Regions from separate parts of the Paraglaciecola sp. QJM3NY_14 genome, predicted to be linked through region 2. Evidence: predicted binding sites of a transcription regulator. Region 2 holds the regulator's gene; the other holds the start of a gene.
The links. Region 2 encodes NrdR, which represses ribonucleotide reductase genes. Its sites were predicted from a motif close to AAACACNANATNTNGTGTTT; they were not measured.
Positions count from the first base shown of each region.

Region 1: nrdA (class 1a ribonucleoside-diphosphate reductase subunit alpha) is a predicted target of NrdR. The motif match lies at 1,676-1,695, and genes of this name have one in related genera.

Region 1 is NZ_CM149664.1:2,965,009-2,968,429, forward strand. It holds gene ubiG (bifunctional 2-polyprenyl-6-hydroxyphenol methylase/3-demethylubiquinol 3-O-methyltransferase UbiG) at 95-814, shown strand; gene AC0VYA_RS12470 (HAD family hydrolase) at 816-1,472, shown strand; gene nrdA (class 1a ribonucleoside-diphosphate reductase subunit alpha) at 1,855-3,421, shown strand, end outside.
Region 2 is NZ_CM149664.1:1,486,798-1,490,218, reverse strand. It holds gene AC0VYA_RS06310 (riboflavin synthase) at 1-43, opposite strand, end outside; gene ribD (bifunctional diaminohydroxyphosphoribosylaminopyrimidine deaminase/5-amino-6-(5-phosphoribosylamino)uracil reductase RibD) at 187-1,305, opposite strand; gene nrdR (transcriptional regulator NrdR) at 1,364-1,813, opposite strand; gene AC0VYA_RS06295 (SPOR domain-containing protein) at 1,942-2,658, opposite strand; gene AC0VYA_RS06290 (SPOR domain-containing protein) at 2,713-3,421, opposite strand, start outside.

The sequences.
Region 1 (3,421 bases), 1.5 Mb from region 2:
GTAGCCAAAGACGCTAAAAAACCGCATATATTGCGCTAGCCAGCTTTAATACATGCTGGCTATAATAGCGAAATTCAAATTTTTGGACCGCAATATGAACTCAGCTCAAAATGTTGACCATCAAGAAATACAGAAATTTGCCGATTTGGCATCTCGTTGGTGGGACCTAAACGGGGAGTTTAAACCCTTACATACCATCAACCCACTTAGAACCGATTATATCGTGCAGCGCACTCAAGGGCTTGAAGGCAAGAAAGTGATTGATGTGGGTTGCGGTGGCGGTATTTTAGCGGAAAGTATGGCGCGCGCGGGTGCTGAGGTATCCGGCATTGATATGGGCGAAGCCCCGCTTGAAGTAGCAAGATTACATAGCCTTGAATCACAATTAAGCATTGACTATCAGCTGTCAACAGCGGAAGAGTTCGCTGATGCCCATCCTGGGCAATTCGATGTGGTGACTTGTATGGAAATGCTCGAACATGTGCCTGACCCGTCATCTGTAGTTGAGGCTTGTAGCAGACTGGTTAAACCTGGCGGCACGGTATTTTTCTCGACCCTAAACCGTAATATCAAATCATATTTGATGGCGATAATTGGCGCAGAGCACATTCTCAAATTAGTGCCAAAAGAAACCCACAATCATGACAAGTTTATTAAACCCTCGGAATTATTAAACTGGGTAGACAATACACCTTTAATGGCGAAACATATGACAGGCCTACATGTAAACCCCATTACTCAACAGTTTTATTTATCTGACAAAAACGTTGACGTGAATTACATCGTACATTGTCAGCATGGCGGTGATGCATAACATGCTAAATAAGCCCAAAGGTGTATTGTTCGATTTAGACGGTACGTTATTAGACACTGCACGAGATTTAGGCAATGCCCTAAACTGGGTTTTACACCAACATAAAATGCCCTCATGCGCGTTCAGCGTATATCGTAATATTGCTTCTGATGGCTCTCAAGGATTACTCGAAATAGGCTTTGGCGATAGGCTCGCGGATTTTGACGTCGAAGCACTTAGGGCCCTTTTTCTTGAAAGATATGAACAAGAGATATGTGTAGATACCGTGTCGTTTGATGGCATTAGAGAGCTACTTGCACGTTTAGATAAGGATAATATCCCTTGGGGCATTGTGACCAATAAACCACAATGGCTCACCGAGCTTTTGTTACCTCATTTTGACGAGTTTGCCCAGTGCCAAGTGGTCATCAGTGGCGACACGTTAGAAAAACGTAAACCCCACCCTTTGCCCCTGATACACGCTGCAAACGCGATGAACATTAATCCTGCAGAGTGTTGGTACATCGGTGATGCTAAACGTGACATAGATGCCGCAAAAGCTGCGAACATGTTTAGTGTGGTGGCAAACTATGGATACATAGGCCCAGAGCATAGATCAGACAGCTGGAATGCGGATCTGTACATTGATCAACCACAGGCAATCCTCGCCCACCTATAACACCAAACACGACATGTAGTGGTTTTGTAAACACCTAGACACTATATATCGTGAAATTATAACAACTGATTTTTTCGATTAAAAAAGTTTATAAAAAAATAATTCCTAAAAATGATCTTGCATTCCCTATACATGCAAAGAGAATGGCCTTGTTAGGTGAGTCGTTACTAACATAAATTTTCTGTTGATTTGAACGTCTACAAAAGCACCAGATGTGGGGTTGCAAAGGCACTAAAACCTCATTATCTTGTGTTTTATCGACAGGATGGTCGTTGTAAAAAAGATCCGCAACTTTCCCTCTTCGTCAAGCATAATTTCCACAGAAATGGTGAAATTCACCGTTTCTATATTTTGTAAAAACTATAATCAAAACGGCGTATACATGAATAACAAACTCTTCGTTACCAAGCGAACTGGCGAGCGCGAAAGCATTGACCTCGAAAAAATCCACAAAGTTATTACTTGGGCAGCTAAAGGCCTTAATAATGTTTCTGTATCTCAGGTGGAAATTAAAGCGCATATTCAGTTCTACGACGGTATCAAGACAGAAGATATTCATGAGACGCTGATCCGCTCAGCGGCCGATCTTATTTCAACAGACGCGCCAGATTATCAATACTTAGCAGCACGTTTGGCTATCTTCCATTTACGTAAGAAAGCTTATGGGCAGTTTGAGCCCCCAGCGCTTTTCGCCCATGTTACCAACATGGTCGAGATGCAAAAATATGATCAACATTTGTTGAGTGATTACAGCGAAGCTGAATTTCAAGAAATGGATGATTATATTGACCACTGGCGTGATATGGACTTTAGCTACGCCGCAGTCAAGCAGCTAGAAGGTAAATACCTTGTTCAAAACCGGGTAACCGGCGAAATTTACGAGAGTGCCCAATTTCTATATATCTTGGTAGCAGCATGTTTGTTTGCTGATTACCCGAAAGATTCGCGCATGGAATACATCAAGCGCTTCTATGATGCGACGTCGAAATTCAAAATCTCACTGCCTACGCCAATTATGGCCGGCGTGCGTACACCTACAAGGCAGTTCAGCTCATGTGTATTGATTGAAGCTGGCGATAGCCTTGATTCAATTAACGCGACAGCCAGTGCCATTGTTAAGTACGTGAGCCAGCGCGCCGGTATCGGTGTCAACGCAGGGCGCATACGTGCTCTTGGTAGCCCTATTCGCGGCGGAGAAGCATTCCATACGGGTTGTATTCCATTCTACAAGTATTTCCAAACTGCCGTTAAAAGTTGTTCACAAGGCGGCGTTCGCGGCGGTGCAGCAACACTTTTCTACCCACTTTGGCATATGGAAGTGGAATCACTTCTAGTATTGAAAAATAACCGTGGTGTAGAAGAAAACCGCGTTCGTCATTTGGATTACGGCGTGCAATTTAATAAGTTGATGTATCAACGCTTGATTAAAGATCAGCACATTAGCTTGTTTAGCCCATCTGACGTACCTGGTTTGTACGATGCGTTCTTTGCTGACCAACCTAAATTTGAAGAGCTATACGTTAAGTACGAGCAAGATGACAGCATCCGCAAGACCCAAATCAAAGCAGTAGAGTTGTTTAGCTTGTTCATGCAAGAGCGTGCTAGTACCGGCCGTATCTATCTTCAGAACGTGGATCACTGCAACACGCACAGTCCTTTCGACCCGAAAGTTGCACCTATCCGTCAAAGCAACCTGTGTCTTGAAATCGCTCTACCGACTAAACCCCTTGAGCACGTTAATGACGAAAACGGCGAAATTGCCCTTTGTACATTATCAGCGTTTAACCTAGGTGCCATTGAAAGCTTAGAAGACTTCGCAGAAATGGCTGACCTCGCCGTACGGGCGCTTGACAACCTACTCGATTATCAAGATTACCCCGTACCCGCAGCGTACAATGCCACTATGGGGCGTCGTACATTGGGTATAGGTGTAATCAATTTTGCCTACT
Region 2 (3,421 bases):
AGGATTCGATGTGCCCCACATCTTCAATTATTCCGGTAAACATAATGTCTTTTCACTCATATTAACTGTGTAATCTGTTTGAACATCGCGCTGATTTGAAACGAACAGGCTAGGTTAAACGAACACCCTATATCAAACACGCCCGTTATTTCCGTTATGTACGGGTCACTTGGCGTGGGTAGTAAATTATGTAAAGCGCGCCGTCAGCTTTAAATCTAGGCCGACTTGGCGTACATCCTGCCATTGTAATTCAAAAGCTTGCTGCATTTGGGTTAATTCGTCCACCGCAAATAAATCTCGGCCTTTATCTCCTAATAGTTTGGGCGCTTGGTACAAAATCAATTCATCTATTAGTTTATTCTGTAATAACGCCCCTGCAAGCTTCGCCCCTGCCTCTACCCATATATGGTTAAACCCGCGCTGGCCAAGGTGTTTCATTACATCTTGCAGGTCAAGTTGCGCACCGTTTGATTGGGCTTGATATTGCTCAACATGATCTGGAAATTCGGCTGTATTTGGCTGGCTATTGATAATCACAATGGGAGACGATAAAGCAAATAAATGCAGATCAGGGCGCATCTGGTTGCGCCCATCGAGCAAAACTCGCACAGGTTGGCGTAAATTCACTTCTGCTAACGCATTTCTTGCAAAACCCAATTCGCTGTAACGCACATTCAATGAAGGGTTATCCGCCAGGACCGTGCCCGAGCCAGACAATATCGCGCAACTCTTCGCTCGGTGGCGTTGCACATCTTCACGGGCTAAGGGCCCGGTTATCCACTGGCTTTCACCATTATTTAACGCGGTTTTGCCATCCATGCTTGATGCCAGCTTAACGGTGACCCAAGGCTTGCCTGTTTGCATGCGTTTGATAAAGCCACGATTAAGCGCCTTGGCTTCACTTTCAAGTAAACCACTGCTCACCTGGACACCCGCGTCACTGAGCTTTTGTAAACCACTGCCGGCTACGAGTGGGTTTGGGTCAACCATAGCGGCAACAACGCGTTTCACCCCTGCTTCTAATAATGCTTCGGAGCATGGGCCTGTGCGACCGTGATGATTGCACGGCTCTAATGTGACGTAAGCGGTCGCGCCTTTGGTGCGCTCACCGGCTTGGGCAATAGCGTGAATTTCTGCATGGGGGGTCCCGGCTTTTTGATGCCAGCCTTGGCCGACAATATTGCCTTGGGCATCAGTAATAACACAGCCCACATTGGGATTAGGCGAAGTCGTGTATTGGCCTTTTTCAGCCAAACGGATGGCCAAAGCCATCATTTTTGCGTCAAGCGCAGAGAATTGCGTCACTCTACAACCTTATTAATTTAACTCTAGGGCACAGGAAAAACGTGAATCATTCGGCATGTTAGTCACCCAAACGTGCGATTTCTTCGCCAAATTCGCGAATATCTTCGAACGAGCGATACACAGAAGCAAAGCGTACATAAGCCACTTTATCGAGCTCTTTGAGAGCGTCCATAATTAGATTGCCCAAGTATTCACTGGTGATCTCACGCTCGCCTGTGGCACGCATAGCCGATTTAAGACGACTGATACACTGCTCTACCTGCTCGGTACTCACGGGGCGTTTTTCAAGGGCTCGCTGTAAACCTGCCCGCAACTTATCTTCGTTAAACGGCTCACGAGAGCCATCGCGCTTGACCACGCGAGGCATGACCAATTCAGCCATTTCAAAGGTAGTAAAACGCTCTTTACACATAGTACATTCACGACGGCGGCGCACTTGGTGCCCGTCAGCCACTAAGCGAGAGTCAATCACCTTGGTTTCTTGGATAGAACAGAAGGGACAAAACATAACGTTCTCTTGTACCGGAAATTTTCCGGTAAATTAACAAAAAAACGCGAAAGTTGATAGGGAAATACAGTTACAAAACAACAGTGGCTGTGTCATTGCTGTGCCTAGCTCTTAATGAAACTGCTCATTCAGATAACACTCAAGCCGCTGCTATTACTCACAATGCAGTTTGCTCCTAACTTTTTGAGTGAAGAACAGCCTTTTTTTGCCTGTTGCTCAGACGAGTAGTAGCCCGCTTTGATACGATAGAAAGTCACTCCAGACAACTCCACTTCTTGGTATATTGCCTGCAAATCATTCAATTCAGGTGAATATGTTTTTTGTAACGTTCTCCATGAGTCTAATAATTTGTTTTTATCCGTAACGGCTGTTAGTTGCAGAGTGTATTGTCCTTTAGCGGGTTTTTCAGGACTAACTGCCACCTCGCCCTTTTTTACATTTACATTCATCTTAGTGCTTAGGTTATTAGTGCGGTGCTCAATTGAATTAGCCATTATCATATGTGAGTTACTAAGGGGCAATTTTACCGGCTTTGAGTCAACTAAAGTCGATTGATTAACCTGAGCAATTTCTGGAGCGCTTTGCGTCGACTTTGTCACTGCTACCTCTTGCTTTTCTTGTATTTCAGCAGCTTCTGCAATTTGAGTTAACTGTGAAATTAGCGCTTTGAGCTCAGGCTCAAGCGCAGCGAGACGCTGCAAGCTGGGTTTCATTTGCTCAAACTCAGTCATGGTGTCATGAAACTCTTTTGCAGTAAGCCCACTAGGCACATCTGGCATATCTTGTTTTGGCGTACTGAAACAACCACTAAGCAAAAATACACCTACTATCGGCGCTGACTTCATGCTTTTCGAGAAGGAAAATTTACTCTTATTCATTGTCTATATCTCAACTGAAACTTAAATATCAAAGGTAAAGGGGGCTACATTGCACGAGATGTTTTTTGCCGCGAATCGGGCGCACACTGCATTCGCGTAGGTTTGCTTAGGGTAAAATGCCACATTCAATGTGTATTTTTTGTCGCCAACCGCTTTGTAATAAAAAGGTTTAGGGTTAACTACGTATACACCTTTTTTAATCAAAATCTGCCAAAAAGCCTTCAGCATTCTGAGGGAATTGAATTCCCCGATTGAAACCACATATCCGTTGGCTGCTTCTCGCTTTTGCAAAGTAAAATCAGCACCGTTCACTATTTCACCCGCGCTCGCTAGGCTAACTTCCATCACTTTCCCATCACGCAAGTTTTTCTTTTCTAAGTAGCTTGCATCAATACGCATTTGATAATCATCTGGCAGCAAATCGGTAAATAAATAGTAACCGTCAAACTCTGTCACTGTACTGTTCACCTCGTTACCTTTGCTATCGTACAAACGGATTGGCGCATAAGTAGCCACTTCTTCATCGCCGCTGGCATTGCTGACGTAAACGACCCCTTCTAGCTCACCAGATTGCACCACAGGGAAGTCCAACACATCCAAGTGACCAGCTCTGGGCGTTACAGATACACCAGGAATAGCATTGATCAAAAAGGGATCTTCGAGACTGCGCCTATCCAGCACTATGTCTGTTCGCACGTTATTGGTCATACTGCTTAGCATCGCCACACCT